DNA from 2 places in the Agromyces sp. NPDC058136 genome. Region 1 is predicted to be linked to the other one. Evidence: predicted binding sites of a transcription regulator. Region 1 holds the regulator's gene; the other holds the start of a gene.

Region 1 (7,794 bases):
TCGGTCGGGGTCGGGTCCTGGTCGTTGCGGACGAGTTCGAGCAGCTCCTCGATGAGGCGGCGCACCGTGCGGCGCGCCTCGGCCTCGCCGCGGATCGAGATCTCGTTGCCGCGCACGTGCACCTCGACCCCGGGGTACTCGCGCTGGATGGTCGTGAGCAGTCGGTCCTGCGGGCCGAGCAGTCGCACCATCGCCACCCCGTCGATGCGGAGGCGCTCTTCGTCGGCGCCCGTCTCGGGCGCATCGGCGTCGATCGGTTCAGGCTCCGGCAAGCGTGCCCTCCTCGAGGCCGCCGGCCAGGACGTGCGCGTGCACGTGGAAGACGGTCTGACCGGCGGATGCCCCGGTGTTGAACACGAGCCGGAACTCGCCGTCGGCCAGCTCGGCCGCGATGCCCTGCGCGACCGCGACGAGCTCGGCGAGCAGCGCCGGGTCGCCCGCGGCGAGCTCGACGACGTCGCGGTAGCCGGCCGTCTTCGTCGTGACGACGACGTGCACGGGAGCCTTCGGCGCGATGTCGTGGAACGCGATGACCCGGTCGGTCTCGGCGACGATGCGGGCGGGGATCTCGCGCGCGACGATGCGTTCGAAGACGGTCGGTTCAGCGGGCGAGTCGGTCATCTGTCCATCGTAGCGAGCGATCGGCTACCACCGCCCGAGCGCCGCGTTCAGCACGGCGATCGCGGCGGGACCTGCGGTCGAGGTGCGCAGCACCGAGGCACCGAGGCGCACGCGCTCGGCGCCGGCCGCCTCGAGCTTCGCGAGCTCTTCGGGGGCGATGCCGCCCTCGGGGCCGACGACGAGCGCGAGGTCGCGCCCGTCGGGGCGGAGCTCGGAGAGCGGGGTCGTCGCGCTCGGCTCGAGCAGCAGCACGCGCGCACCGTCGAGGCGCGCGGGGAGCTGCGCCGTCGTCGCGACGGGCGCGACCTCGGGCAGCCACGAGCGGATCGACTGCTTGACGGCTTCGCGCACGATGGTCGCCCAGCGTGCCCGGCCCTTCTCGGCCTTCGGGCCCTCCCAGCGGGAGACCGACCGCGCGGCCGCCCACGGGATCACCGCGTCGACTCCGAGTTCGGTCGCCGCCTGCACGGCGAGCTCGTCGCGGTCGCCCTTCGCGAGCGCCTGCACGAGGATGAGCGACACCTCGGGCCGCTCCTCGACGAGCACCTCGTCGGCGAGCAGGGTGAGGGCGCGCGGCTCGGTCGCGACGACCTGCCCGCGCACCACGACGCCGCGTCCGTCGCCGATGGAGATCCGCTCGCCCGGGCGCACCCGGGCCACCGTCACCGCGTGACGCGCCTCATCGCCCGCGAGCCGGAGTTCGGCGCCCGGCGCGAGGGTCCCGAGGTCGAGCGACTCGTCGAGGTAGAGGCTGCTCACCGTGGCCTCCGGCTCAGCCGAGGAACCGGTCGCGGAGTCGCGCGAACAGCCCCTGCTGGAAGTGGCTCAGTTCGGGCGCAGGCGACTTCTTCGATGCGGCGAACTGCGAGATGAGGTCGCGCTCCTTCGACGAGAGCTTCGTCGGGGTGACGACCTGCACGCCGATCTTGAGATCGCCGCGGCCGTTGCCGCGCAGGCGCGTCACGCCGCGGTCGCGGACGGTGAGGATCTCGCCGCTCTGCACGCCCGCCTTCACCTCGACCTCGACGTCGCCGTCGAGCGCGGGGATCGTGGCGGTCGTGCCGAGGATCGCGTCGGCCATCGCGACCTCGAGAGTCGCGAGCAGGTCGTCGCCGTTGCGACTGAAGACGTCGTGGTTCTTGACCTTCATCTCGAGGTAGAGATCGCCGTTCGGGCCGCCCGCGGGGCCGGCCTCGCCGGAGCCGGGCATCTGCAGACGCACCCCGGTGTCGACGCCCGCGGGGATGTCGACGGGCACCGTGCGACGCGCGCGGACGCGCCCCTGCCCCTGGCAGGTGACGCACGGCGTCGCGATGATCGTGCCGTAGCCGCGGCAGGTGCCGCACGGGCTCGAGGTCATCACGTTGCCGAGCAGCGAACGCACCTGGCGCTGGATCTGCCCGCTGCCGTGGCAGATGTCGCAGGTGACCGGCGAGGTGCCGGGCGCGCAGCACGAACCCTGACAGGTCTCGCAGCGGACAGCCGTGTCGACCTCGATGTCGCGGTGGGTGCCGAAGATCACCTCGTCGAGGCCGACCTCGACGCGGATCAGCGCGTCCTGTCCGCGCTCGCGGCGCGACCGCGGCCCCCGGCTCTGCTGGCCGGCGCCGAAGAAGGTCTCGAAGATGTCGCCGAAGCCCCCGAAGTTCTGGCCGCCGAAGCCGCCTCCCTGACCGCCGAGGTCGTACTGCTGACGCTGCTTCGGGTCGGAGAGCACGTCGTACGCGTGCGTCACCTCTTTGAATCGCTCGGATGCCTCCGCACCGGGGTTCACGTCGGGGTGGAGTTCGCGAGCGAGGCGACGGTACGCCTTCTTGATCTCGTCGGGCGTCGCTTCGCGCGAGACACCGAGGACCTCGTAGTGGTCGGCCACGGAGGGCTTGTCCTTTCGATTGCGGATGCCCGTCGGACGGCGGGCGGAAGGTCAGCTCTCGCCGAGCGTGCGGGAGAGGTAGCGGGCGACCGCGCGGACCGCGGCCATGCTGTTGGAGTAGTCCATACGGGTGGGCCCGACGATGCCGAGACGCGAGACGTCGCGACCGGGGATCTCGAAGGCGCTCGTGACGATCGAGGTCTCGCCGAGCCCGAACGAGGCGTTCTCTCGGCCGATGCGCACCGCGACGGCGTGCTCGTCGCCCGACATCTCGCCGAACAGCTTCAGCAGCACGACCTGCTCTTCGATGGCCTCGATCACGCCGAGGATGGAGCCGGCGAAGTCCTGCTCGGTACGCACGAGATTCGCCGCGCCCGCGACGACGAGCCGATCGCTGCGCTGCACCCGTGCCTGCTCGGCGAGGGTCGCGGCGAGCGTGTGCAGCACCGCGGCGTGCCGCGGATCGACGGCGTCGATCTCGCCCGAGAGCCGCCCCGTGGCCTCCGTCATGGTGGCGCCGGCGACGAGCTCGTTCAATCGCTGCCGCAGCTCGGCGAGCGTCGACTCGTCGACCGGCTGTTCGAGCTCGGCGAGCCGCTGCTCGACCTGGCCAGAATCGGCGATGAGGATGCACAGCACCCGGTTCGGCGCGAGCGAGACGAGCTCGACGTGGCGCACGCGGGCGCCGGCGAAGCTCGGATACTGGACCACGGCGAGCTGCTTCGTCAGCTGCGAGATGAGCCGGACGGTGCGCGCGAGGAGTTCGTCGAGATCGCTCGACTCGCCGAGGAAGGTCTCGATCGCCTGGCGCTGCGCCGAGCTCAGGGGACGCACCTCGGTCAGCTGGTCGACGAAGACGCGGTACCCCTTGTCGGTCGGGATGCGCCCCGAGGAGGTGTGCGGAGCCGCGATCAGCTCTTCTTCTTCGAGCAGGGCCATGTCGTTGCGGATCGTCGCGGCGGAGACGCCGAAGGCGTGCCGTTCGACGATCGTCTTGGAGCCGACGGGTTCGCGCGACGCCACGTAGTCCTGCACGATCGCCCGAAGCACCGCGAGACTGCGTTCTGAGGCCATGCCCCGCTCCTTTCCCGACGACTTAGCACTCGATCTGACTGACTGCTAATCATATCGCGACATCCTGCGACCGAGCCGTTGCCGCGGGCGGTTCGCTTCGCTACCGTATGGATGTTCCGCGCGTCGAACCCGACGGCGACCCGCCCCTGCCCCGAACACGAAGCCCGAAAGGCCCGACATGACCGAGCCCAACGCTCAGTACCCCGACCCGAACGCCCAGCCGCAGCAGCCCGCCGGCGCCGCACTCACCCAGGAGCAGGACAACCAGTGGGCCTCCTTCGCCCACCTCGGCGGCATCCTCGGCTTCCTGCCCTCCCTCATCATCTGGCTCGTGTTCAAGGAGCGCGGCCGCCTCACCGACGTCGAGGCGAAGGAGGCCGTGAACTTCCAGATCACCGCCGCGATCGCCTACGTCGCGATCCTCATCGTCAACTCCGTCCTCACCGCCGTCACCTTCGGCTTCTGGGCGCTCATCGGGTGGATCCTCCCGCTCGCCCTCTGGGTCATCGTGATCGTCTTCTCGATCCAGGGCTTCCTCAAGGCGAAGGACGGCAACCACTACCGCTACCCCTTCGCGATCCGCCTCATCAAGTAGCTGATCGCCGAGGCTTCGGCTTCCGAGCGCGCCGCGGGGCTCTTCCCGCGGCGCGCTCTGCTGTGCCAGCATGAACAGTTGAACGAGCCTCGCCTTCGGGCGACCGAGCAAGGAGACCTCAATGTCCGACGCCACCCCGCCTCCCCCGCCGGCGAACCCCTACCAGCAGAGCCAGCCGCTGAGCCCCTCCGACGAGAAGCTCTGGGCCACGCTCATCCACATCGGCGGGGCGATCTTCAACTTCCTGCCCGCGCTCATCGGCTACCTCGTCCTGAAGGACAAGGGCCCCTTCATCCGCGGCCATTCCGCGACGGCGCTGAACTTCCAGCTGACGGTCCTCATCGCGTACGTCGTGAGCGGCCTGCTGATGTTCGTCTTCATCGGCTTCCTGCTCTACCCCGCCGTGTGGGTGCTGAACATCGTCTTCTGCATCATCGCCGCGATCGCCGCGAACAAGGGCGAGCCGTACACGTACCCGCTCGCGATCAAGTTCGTGAGCTGATCAGCTTTCGAGCAGCTGCCTGACGACCGCGTCGGCCAGAAGCCGCCCTCTCCTGGTGAGTGTCAGCACTCCCGAGAGGGCGGCTTTCGCGTCCACCAGTTCGTCGGCGATGAGGGCCGCGACGGCGTGCCGGCCGCCGGTCTGCAGCGAGGAGATCTCGAGTCCCTCGCGGATGCGGGCGCGGAGCAGCACCCGCTCGGTCTCGCGGGTCGGCCCGTCGAGCACCTCGCGCCCCACCGCGGGCGAGACCCCAGCGGCGATGCGGTCGGCGTAGGCCGAGGGATGCTTCGCGTTCCACCAGCGCACCCCGCCGACGTGGCTGTGCGCGCCGGGGCCGACGCCCCACCAGTCGTCGCCCCGCCAGTAGCCGAGGTTGTGGCGGGAGCGCTGCGCCGGGCTCGAAGCCCAGTTGCTCACCTCGTACCACTCGTACCCGGCCGCCGCGAGCTGCTCGTCGACGAACTCGTACATGTCGGCCTCGAGGTCGTCGGAGGGCTCGGCGAGCTCGCCTCGGCGGATCTGCCTGGCGAGCTTCGTGCCCTCCTCGACGATGAGCGCGTAGGCGCTCACGTGGTCGGGGCGCTGCGCGATGACGTGCTCGACGCTCGTGCGCCAGTCGTCGAGCGACTCCCCCGGCGTGCCGTAGATGAGGTCGAGGCTCACCGCGAGCCCCGCGTCGCGCGCCCAGCCCACGACGAGGGGCACCCTCGCCGGGTCGTGCGTACGATCGAGCGCGGCGAGCACGTGCGGGACCGCCGACTGCATGCCGAACGACACCCGGGTGAAGCCGCCCTCGGCGAGCCGAACGAGGTCGTCGGGCCCGACGGAGTCGGGATTCGCCTCGGTCGTGACCTCGGCGCCCGGCGCGAGGCCGAACTCGTCGCGGACCGCGCCGAGCATCGCCACGAGGTCGTCGGCGGGCAGCAGCGTCGGGGTGCCGCCGCCGAAGAAGACCGTCTGCGCTTCCCGGGCGGGCAGCCCGGATGCCTCGAGCACACCCCGTGACATCCGGATCTCGCCGATCGCCTGCGAGGCGTAGTCGCTCTGCTTCGCGCCCCGCAGCTCGTCGGAGGTATAGGTGTTGAAGTCGCAGTAGCCGCAGCGCACCCGGCAGAACGGCACGTGCACGTACACGCCGAAGGCGCGCTCGCCTGCGCCCTCGGCCGCTGTGGGCGGCAGCAGCCCGTCGGCGGGTGCGGGGTCGCCGAGCGGCAGCGCGGCGCCCACGGCTACGCGCCGCTCGCGGGGTGCAGCGCCCGGAGCTCGTCGCGGGTGAGCTCGCGGCGCTGCTTGCGCGTCAACGGCGCGAGCACGCTGCGCGCGCCGCCCGCCGTCGCGAAGATCGAACGGATCGTGAGCCACACCGTGTCGTCGTCGCGATGCTCGAGGATGAACGACTCCTCGCCCGTCTCGGGGCCGTGGCCCGTCGTGCCGTAGGCGAAGCCGATCCGGTTCGGCTCGTCGATGACGTAGACCACCAGCACCGGGGTCTTCACGGCACCGAACCGGCCGCGTCGCACGAGCGTCGCCGTCATGCCGGGCGCGATGTACGGGGTGCCGTCGGCACCGAAACGGTCTTCGGTGCGCGGGGCCGGCTGGTCTGAGAGCGGCGCGCCACCCTGATCGAAGACGATGCCCGGGTACTGCGCGCCGGTGCCCGCCGAGACGTCGCTCACGGTGAATCCGGCACCGCGCTGCACGCCCCACGTCATGAGCGCCTCGGCCGAACGGTCGAAGCGATCACGCCCCGAGCCGAGTCGGACCGCGTCCTCCGCGGGCCGGAGACCCGCCGGCGGGTAGCGCAGGAAATCGGGGTCGAGGGTCGCGCCGATCGCCCCGTAGGTGACCGACTGATCCGTGAAGGTGCTTCTCCGAGACATCCGCGCTACTTCTTCGCGTCCTTCTTCGTCTCGGTGTCGCCGCTCAGCGCCGCGATGAACGCCTCCTGGGGCACCTCGACGCGGCCCACCATCTTCATGCGCTTCTTGCCCTCCTTCTGCTTCTCGAGGAGCTTGCGCTTGCGGCTGATGTCACCGCCGTAGCACTTGGCAAGAACGTCCTTGCGCATGGCGCGGATCGACTCGCGCGCGATGATGCGCGCACCGATCGCCGCCTGGATGGGCACTTCGAACTGCTGACGCGGGATGAGCTCGCGGAGGCGCCCCGTCATGAGCACGCCGTACGCGTACGCCTTCTCACGGTGCACGATCGCGCTGAACGCGTCGACCTGCTCGCCCTGCAGCAGGATGTCGACCTTCACGAGGTCGGCCGCCTGGTCGCCGGTCGGCTCGTAGTCGAGGCTCGCGTAGCCGGCCGTCTTCGACTTCAACTGGTCGAAGAAGTCGAACACGATCTCGCCGAGCGGCATGTTGTATCGGATCTCGACCCGGTCCTCGCCGAGGTACTCCATGCCGAGCAGGGTGCCGCGGCGCGACTGGCAGAGCTCCATGATGGTGCCCACATAGTCCTTCGGCGCGAGGATCGCGGCCTTGACGACCGGCTCGCGCACCTCGGAGATCTTGGCCCCGGTCGGGAACTCGCTCGGGTTCGTGACCGTGACCGTCTTCTTGTCTTCGGTCGTGACCTCGTAGACCACGCTCGGCGCGGTCGTGATGATGTCGAGGCCGAACTCGCGACGGAGGCGTTCGTTGACGATCTCGAGGTGCAGGAGCCCCAGGAACCCGCAGCGGAACCCGAAGCCGAGCGCCACCGAGGTCTCGGGCTCGTACACGAGCGCCGCGTCGGAGAGCTTCAGCTTGTCGAGCGCCTCGCGCAGTTCGGGGTAGTCGCTGCCGTCGATCGGGTAGAGCCCCGAGAACACCATCGGCAGCGGCTCGGTGTAGCCGGGCAGCGCCTCGGTCGCGGGCTTCACCGCGGTCGTCACGGTGTCGCCGACCTTCGACTGACGCACGTCCTTCACGCCGGTGATGAGGTAGCCGACCTCGCCGACGCCGAGCCCCTTCGTGGGCTGCGGCTCGGGCGCGCTCACACCGATCTCGAGGATCTCGTGGGTCGCCTTCGTCGACATCATCTGGATGCGCTCGCGCGGGTTCAGCTTGCCGTCGATCATTCGCACGTAGGTGACGACGCCGCGGTAGCTGTCGTAGACCGAGTCGAAGATCATCGCGC
Region 2 (7,794 bases), on a different contig from region 1:
TTCAACGCGCTGCTGTTCGCGAACCAGCCCGAGGAGGGCTCGACCGGCCTCACCAACGACGAGCTCAAGGGCTTCGTGAAGGAGGCGGGCGGCGCTTCGTCGATCAACGAGTGCATCGACTCCAAGCAGTTCCACGGCTGGGTCAACAACGCGACCGAGCGCGCCCTGACGCAGCCCGTGCCGAACTCCGACCTCGAGTCGATCAAGGGCACCCCGACCGTGCTCGTGAACGGCAAGCAGTACGTGGGCTCGCTCACCGACCCGGCCGAGTTCCAGTCCTTCGTCCTCCAGGCGACGGGCGAGGCGTTCTCGGAGTCGACCTCGACGCCGTCGCCGACCCCCACTCCGACGCCCGCGTCGTAGTCACGAGGCATCCCGACGAGGGCCCGGCGTTCGCGCCGGGCCTTCGTCGTCCCAGCCGGGTAGGATGTCCGGCGGGGCATCCGCCCCAGGCCGGCTTGGCGCAATTGGTAGCGCACCGCTCTTGTAAAGCGGTGGTTGCGGGTTCGAGTCCCGCAGCCGGCTCTTGACCGAAGAGATCCCCGGCGGGCGGCCCGGCGACGTTTCGCACGGCCCCGCCCACCGCCACGCCCATGTCCATCCGCATGTCGAGCGCACCCGCATGCCCGTCTGGGTCGCGATCGTGCTCGCCGTCGTGTTCGGTGCGGGCACCGCGCTGCAGTCGCGGGTCAACGGGCAGCTCGCGGCCGAGCTCGACGACCCGTACACGGCCGCCGCGATCTCGTTCGGCTCCGGGCTCGTCATCCTGAGCGTCGCGCTCACGGTGTGGCGGCCCGGGCGCGAGGGCGTCGGCAGGGTCGTCGCAGGCCTGCGCAGCGGCCGTCTCGCGTGGTGGATGGTGCTCGGCGGCCTCGCCGGAGCCTGGTTCGTCATCACGCAGGGGCTGTCTGCCGGGGTGCTCGGCGTCGCGATGTTCACCGTCGCGATCGTCGCGGGCCAGACGGTCGGCGGCATCGTGTTCGACGTCGTCGGGCTCGGCCCGGGCGGTCGCCGCCCGCTCACGCCGATGCGGGTGCTCGGCGCGGTGCTCGCGCTCGTCGCGATCGGATGGGCGGTGTCGGCGCAGCTCGCGCACGACGTGCCGCTCCTCGTGATGCTGTTCCCGTTCACGGCGGGGCTCGGCGTCGGCTGGCAGCAGGCGGTCAACGGGCGGGTGAAGGTCGAGGCCGACAGCGCGCTCACTGCGGCGTTCGGCAACTTCGCCGTCGGCACCGTCGCCCTCGTCGTGGTCATGCTCGGGCACGCGGCGATCGAAGGATGGCCCGAACGGCTGCCGAGCGAGCCGTGGCTCTACCTGGGCGGGGCGATCGGCTGCATCTTCATCGCCGGTCAGGCGCTCGTGGTGCGCGTCATCGGCGTGCTGCTGCTCGCCCTCTGCGGGGTGGCGGGGCAGCTCGCGGGCGCGCTCGCGCTCGACCTGTTCGTGCCGACGGGCCGCCCGGTCGACGCCGCGACCATCGGCGGCACGGTGCTCGCCGTCGCCGCGGTGGCGGTCGCCTCGATCCGCTGGTCGCGCCACCGGCATCGCGCCCCCGACGCGGACGCCGAGGCCGACGCCCCGCTCAGCTGAGCGAGCCGAACCGCGGCGCAGGGCGTTCGGCGGGGCGCGCGGGCCGCCCGCGCTCGGGTCGCCCGCCCACGTAGAGCCAGCCGAGCAGTTGCTCGCCGGGCGCGAGCTCGTGCATCTCCGCGACGGCCGGATGCCTCGTGAACGGCCCCGTCCGCCACATGACGCCCCACCCGGCCTCGTCGAGGAGCAGGCTGAGCAGATGCCCGACGCCCGCGGCGGCGACGAGCTGCTCCCACTCGGGCGCCTTCGGGTGCCATCGCGGGGTGAACACGAGGGCGATGACGAGCGGCGCGCGCAGCGGCTTCGCCGCGAGCTTCTTGGACGCTTCGCCCTCGAAACCCGACGCGGCCACGAGGGCCGCGCCGAGCCGTTCGCGGGCGGCGCCCCGCAACGCGATCGTCCGCCAGGGCCGGAGGGCCGCATGGTCGGCGACCCGTTCGGCGACGCCGAGGAGCTCGAGGAGCTCCGCGTCGCTCGGCGAGGCATCCGTCACCTTGGGGGCCGAGCGCCGGGCGAGCGCCGCCTCGCGAACCGACGCCACCTCAGGACTCGGGCGTGAAGCCGAGGGCGAGCGAGTTCATGCAGTAGCGGTCGCCCGTGGGGGTGCCGAACCCGTCGGGGAACACGTGCCCGAGGTGCGAGCCGCAGTTCGCGCAGCGCACCTCGGTGCGCACCATGCCGAGGGTGCGGTCCTCGATGAGCTCGACCGCCTCGGGCCGGACCGACTCGTAGAAGCTCGGCCAGCCGCAGCCCGAGTCGAACTTCGTGCCGCTCTTGAAGAGCTCGGCGTTGCACGCCGCGCAGTTGTAGACGCCGGCGCGCTCCTCGTCGAGCAGCTCGCCCGTCCAGGGGCGCTCGGTCGCGGCCTCGCGGAGCACCGCGAACTGCGCGTCGCCCAGCTCGGCACGCCACTCGGCATCGCTCTTGTTCACTGGGTAGGACATGGGGGCTCCTCTCGGGGTCGCGGACGACGCATCCATCGTCGCAGCTTCTCGGCGCGGCGATCGCGCACAACGGATGCAACGCCGCTGCGCGGCCGTCTGTTCCGCGCTGCGGCACACGCCGCGAACACTCGGCGCACTCCCGGCGGGCGTTCTCTAGGATGTGCTGCAGACGGTCGGACGGCCGTCGTGACGGGAGGTGCGGGATGAGCGCGGAGCGCGTGCCCGACCGCCCCGACGACGTCGGCCTCGACGATCGCCAGCTCCGTGTGCTCGCCTTCGAGGGGCGCGCCTGGCAGCAGCCTGCGCGCAAGGCCGAGGCGATCCGCGCCGAGTTCGGCATCTCGGCGGCCCGCTACTATCGGATCCTCGGCGAGCTCATCGACTCGCCTGCGGCGCTCCGCCACGATCCGATGCTCGTCAAGCGGCTGCAGCGGATGCGTTCGGCGCGCCGCGTCGCTCGTTCCCGTCGTTCGATTCCCCTCGGCCGCCCGCTCGACTGAGCCCGGCCCCGACCCGATCTGGATCCCATGGCGCAGAAGTTCCCTCGCGATCGTTTCGACTCGATCCCGCACGGCATCGATCGGGTCGGTGCGCACCGTGCGCCCGCGCGGCGCGGTGCGAAGTGGATCCGCTTCGGCTGGGCGGCGCTCGCGACCGTCGTGCTCGCGGGCGTCGGCATCGCGGGCGTCATGGTGTTCAACGAACGGCTGAACGTCGCGAGCGGGCCCGACCCGGTCGAGACGCAGGCGCCGGTCGCGACCGCCGAACCCACCATCGCGCCCGACCTCAAGGTGACCGTGCTCAACGGCACCACGACCGCGGGGCTCGCGGCCAACGCCCAGGACATGCTGACGGCCGGCGGCGTGCCGGTGGACGCCACGGCCAACGCGAGCACGAACGACCTCACCGAGACGGTCGTCTACTACGCGACCCCCGACCTCGAGGGCGCCGCGCGCGGCGTCGCGAGCGTGATCCCCGAGGCCGACGTCCGCCTCTCCGAGAGCTTCGCTGCGACGGGCACGCCGCTCGTCCTGGTGCTCGGCTCCGACTTCGCGCAGGCGACGGGCGCCGCCCCCGCCGGCTGAGCCGACCGAATCGTTGCCATTCTGCGACCATTCGTGACGCGAACCCCCTTGCGTCGGGGTCGCGCGGTGTGACTATCTGGTGTTGGTCGCCCGAGCCCGTGTGCACGTCCGGCACCTCAGGTGCCCCGTCCGCCGGTGCCGAGTGCGACCCGGTACAGGCGACAGGCACGTGCTGATCCACACACCGCAACATGGGAGCAACGCATGGCGAACGGAACCGTCAAGTGGTTCAACGCTGAAAAGGGATACGGGTTCATCACCGTCGACGGTGATGGCCAGGACGTCTTCGTCCACTACTCCGCCATCGACATGGCCGGGTACAAGGTGCTCGAAGAGGGCCAGCAGGTCGTCTTCGAGGTCGGCACCGGATCGAAGGGGCCGCAGGCCGAGGCCGTCCGTCCCGCCTGAGCGCAGCACAGCTCTGAACGCGCCGTCGTCCCTCCGACGGCGCGTTCGGCGTGTCCGGCCCGATTCGGTTCCTCCGGCCCGGACGGATGGCTAGCATGTGGCCATGGTCACGGGGGTCAACGGGTCCTCCCCTCGGCGCGGGGTCGTCTTCGCCGTGCTCGCCGCCGCGATGCTGCTCCTCGTCGGCTGCCAGGAGGCGCCGCCCGAGCCGAGCGCGTCGCCGTCGGCCACCGCGACGCACCGGCCGGTCGGCAGCTCGCAGCCGACGCCGGTGGTGTTCTCCCCGCTGCGGGGCGCACCTGCCGCCGCGGGGACGCCGGAGCATCCCTCGCTCGCCGCCAAGATCGACAACCATGAGGAGGCACGGCCGCAGATCGCGTTGAACCGCACCGACCTGGTCTTCGAGGAACTGGTCGAGGGCGGGCTCACGCGCTACCTCGCGGTCTGGCACTCCGATGTGCCCGACGAGATCGGGCCGATCCGCTCCATCCGGCCGATGGACCCCGACATCGCCTCCCCGCTCGGCGGGATCATCGCCTACTCGGGCGGCCAGGAGCTGTTCGTCGACATGATGATGGCGACGCCGCTCGTGAACGTCGTCTTCGACTTCGACGACACCGGGCTCTTCTCCCGCGCCGACGAGCGGCCCGGCCCCCACGATGTGATCCTTGACGCGACCGAGACGATGGCGCGGAACGCGGCGCTCGCCCCGCCGCCCGTGCAGTTCGACTACGGCACCGCCGATCCGCTGGCGGACCCGGCGCTCGCCGCCGCGCCCACCTCGCACCTCGGGCTCGTCTTCGCGGAGGGGCGCATGCCGAGCTGGGACTGGGACGCCGCCACCTCGTCGTGGTTGCGCTCGCAGGACGGTGCCCCCGACCTCGAGGCGAGCGGGGAGCGCGTTCGGGCGACGAACGTCGTGACGCTGCGCGTCGGCATCGACTGGACGTACGGCGAGGTGCCCAAGACGGTGCTCATCGGCTCGGGGGAGGCCTGGGTCTCGGTCGGCGGCCGCACCGCGCACGGTACCTGGACGAAGGACGCCCAGACGTCGCCGATCGTGCTCACGGCCGATGACGGCTCGCCCCTGCGCCTCGCTCCGGGGAACACCTGGATCGAGCTCGTGCCCCAGGAGGGCGCGGTGTCGTTCGCGCCCTGAACCCGGGCTGCGGCGGAGCCGGCGGTGTTCGCGCTCGGCGTGCACGGGGCCGTCCTGCTCGCTTGCACTCGGGGCGGTCGAGTGCCAGAATCGATTTAGCACTCGCGCGATTTGAGTGCTAAATCACGAATCTTTGAAACGTCCGAGAAGGGACGAGAAACACACATGGCAAAGATCATTGCTTTCGATGAGGAGGCCCGTCGCGGTCTCGAGCGCGGCCTCAACACGCTCGCCGACGCCGTCAAGGTGACCCTCGGCCCGCGCGGCCGCAACGTCGTCCTCGAGAAGAAGTGGGGCGCCCCCACCATCACGAACGACGGCGTGTCGATCGCGAAGGAGATCGAGCTCGACGACCCGTACGAGAAGATCGGCGCCGAGCTCGTCAAGGAGGTCGCGAAGAAGACCGACGACGTCGCCGGCGACGGCACCACGACCTCGGTCGTGCTCGCCCAGGCGCTCGTGCGCGAGGGCCTCCGCAACGTCGCCGCAGGCGCCGACCCCATCTCGCTGAAGCGCGGCATCGAGAAGGCCGTCCAGGCCGTCGAGGCCGAGCTCCTCGCCAACGCGAAGGACGTCGAGACGAAGGAAGAGATCGCCGCCACCGCCTCGATCTCGGCCGCCGACGAGCAGATCGGCGCGCTCATCGCCGAGGCGATCGACAAGGTCGGCAAGGAGGGCGTCGTCACCGTCGAGGAGTCGAACACCTTCGGCACCGAGCTCGAGCTGACCGAGGGCATGCGCTTCGACAAGGGCTACCTGTCGGCGTACTTCGTCACCGACCCCGAGCGCCAGGAAGCGGTCTTCGAAGACCCCTACATCCTGATCGTCAACGGCAAGGTCTCGAACATCAAGGACCTGCTGCCCATCGTCGACAAGGTGATCCAGACCGGCAAGCAGCTGCTCATCATCGCTGAGGACGTCGACGGCGAGGCGCTCGCGACCCTGATCGTCAACAAGATCCGCGGCATCTTCAAGTCGGTCGCCGTCAAGGCCCCCGGCTTCGGCGACCGTCGCAAGGCGCAGCTCCAGGACATCGCGATCCTCACCGGCGGCCAGGTCATCTCGGAGGAGGTCGGCCTCAAGCTCGAGAACGTCACCCTCGACCTGCTCGGCCAGGCCCGCAAGGTCATCATCACCAAGGACGAGACGACCATCGTCGAGGGTGCCGGTGACGAGGAGGCCATCGCCGGCCGTGTCGCGCAGATCCGCAAGGAGATCGACAACACGGACAGCGACTACGACCGAGAGAAGCTCCAGGAGCGCCTCGCGAAGCTCGCCGGCGGCGTCGCCGTCATCAAGGCGGGCGCGGCCACCGAGGTCGAGCTCAAGGAGCGCAAGCACCGCATCGAGGACGCCGTCCGCAACGCGAAGGCCGCCGTCGAGGAGGGCATCGTCGCCGGTGGTGGCGTCGCGCTCATCCAGGCCGGCAAGACCGCCTTCGAGAAGCTCGAGCTCTCGGGCGACGAGGCGACCGGCGCGAACATCGTCAAGGTCGCCATCGACGCCCCGCTCAAGCAGATCGCCCTCAACGCCGGCCTCGAGCCGGGCGTCGTGGTCGACCGCGTGCGCAACCTCCCCGTCGGCCAGGGCCTCAACGCCGCGACCGGCGAGTACGTCGACATGCTCGCTGCGGGCATCAACGACCCGGTGAAGGTGACCCGTTCGGCGCTGCTCAACGCTGCGTCGATCGCCGGCCTCTTCCTCACCACCGAGGCCGTCGTCGCCGACAAGCCCGAGAAGAACCCGGTTCCGGCCGGCGACCCCACGGGTGGCATGGACTTCTAAGCAGGTCTCCAGCACAACGCGCGAAGGGCGCCTCCTCCGGGAGGCGCCCTTCGTCGTGCGTGGATGCTCCGTGCACGCCGCAGAACGTGCGCCGAGCCGTTGTCGGAACGTTGCCCTGGCACGCCCCGTCCGACCGATACGCTGACCACATGTCGAGACCCGAACCTCGACGATGGCTCACCCTCGTCATCGCCGCTTCCACTGTCGCGCTCCTCGCCGCCTGCGTCGCCGAGCCGCCGTCGCCCACTGTCGTCCCGACGCCGAGCCCGAGCGTCTCGGCTGAGCCCGTACCAGTCGACGCACCGACGCCCCGCTTCGCTGCCGGGTGCGAGGATCTCCTCCCGACGGCGTCGCTCCAAGCCTTCCTCGGCGACGGCGTGGCACCGCTCGCCGCCGTCGATCTCGGCGCGGTGAACTCGCCTGATGTATCGGCCGCGGCTCAGCTCGGCGCCCTCACATGCACGTGGGACGACGGTCGGCCCTCGACCGCATGGGTCGGCCCCGCCGCCGACGCGCAGTCGGTGCGGCTGCAGCTCGTGCCTGAGGCTGAAGCCGAGGCGCTCGCCTACGTGGACCTCTACGCGGGTCCCGACATCCCGGCGGGCTACGGGCCGGGCTCGCAGGGCCCGAGATGCGTCGTCTCCGAGGTCGACGCGTTCTGCGAGCTCCACGGCTGGATCGAGAACGCCTGGATCGAGCTCGTGCTGCAGGGCATCGTGCGGGAGGACGGAGATACCGACGCCTCGCTCGCGGCGGAATTCACGGCGATGACCGATGAGATGCTCGCCGCCCTCGGGGCCGGCGGAGTGACCGGCGCGGCGT

What was found. Region 1 encodes HrcA, which represses chaperone genes, less so after heat shock. Its sites were predicted from a motif close to TTNGCACTCGNNNNNNNCGAGTGCNAA; they were not measured.
Region 2: the regulator HrcA is predicted to act here: its motif matches at 5,283-5,309, upstream of groL (chaperonin GroEL).

What each region holds. Positions count from the first base shown of each region.
Region 1 is NZ_JBHVUA010000006.1:83,152-90,945, forward strand. Features, by position in the region: gene ACFVTX_RS16180 (PhoH family protein) at 1-191, opposite strand, end outside; gene ACFVTX_RS16185 (HIT domain-containing protein) at 259-621, opposite strand; gene ACFVTX_RS16190 (16S rRNA (uracil(1498)-N(3))-methyltransferase) at 646-1,380, opposite strand; gene dnaJ (molecular chaperone DnaJ) at 1,394-2,494, opposite strand; gene hrcA (heat-inducible transcriptional repressor HrcA) at 2,546-3,568, opposite strand; gene ACFVTX_RS16205 (DUF4870 domain-containing protein) at 3,747-4,163, shown strand; gene ACFVTX_RS16210 (DUF4870 domain-containing protein) at 4,285-4,665, shown strand; gene hemW (radical SAM family heme chaperone HemW) at 4,666-5,892, opposite strand; gene ACFVTX_RS16220 (DUF1990 family protein) at 5,895-6,545, opposite strand; gene lepA (translation elongation factor 4) at 6,551-7,794, opposite strand, start outside.
Region 2 is NZ_JBHVUA010000001.1:747,051-754,844, reverse strand. Features, by position in the region: gene ACFVTX_RS03605 (DsbA family protein) at 1-363, shown strand, start outside; tRNA gene ACFVTX_RS03600 (tRNA-Thr) at 453-525, shown strand; gene ACFVTX_RS03595 (DMT family transporter) at 623-1,591, shown strand; gene ACFVTX_RS03590 (nitroreductase family protein) at 1,584-2,132, opposite strand; gene msrB (peptide-methionine (R)-S-oxide reductase MsrB) at 2,134-2,535, opposite strand; gene ACFVTX_RS03580 (DUF3263 domain-containing protein) at 2,739-3,035, shown strand; gene ACFVTX_RS03575 (LytR C-terminal domain-containing protein) at 3,063-3,620, shown strand; gene ACFVTX_RS03570 (cold-shock protein) at 3,825-4,028, shown strand; gene ACFVTX_RS03565 (DUF3048 domain-containing protein) at 4,132-5,187, shown strand; gene groL (chaperonin GroEL) at 5,353-6,972, shown strand; gene ACFVTX_RS03555 (hypothetical protein) at 7,122-7,794, shown strand, end outside.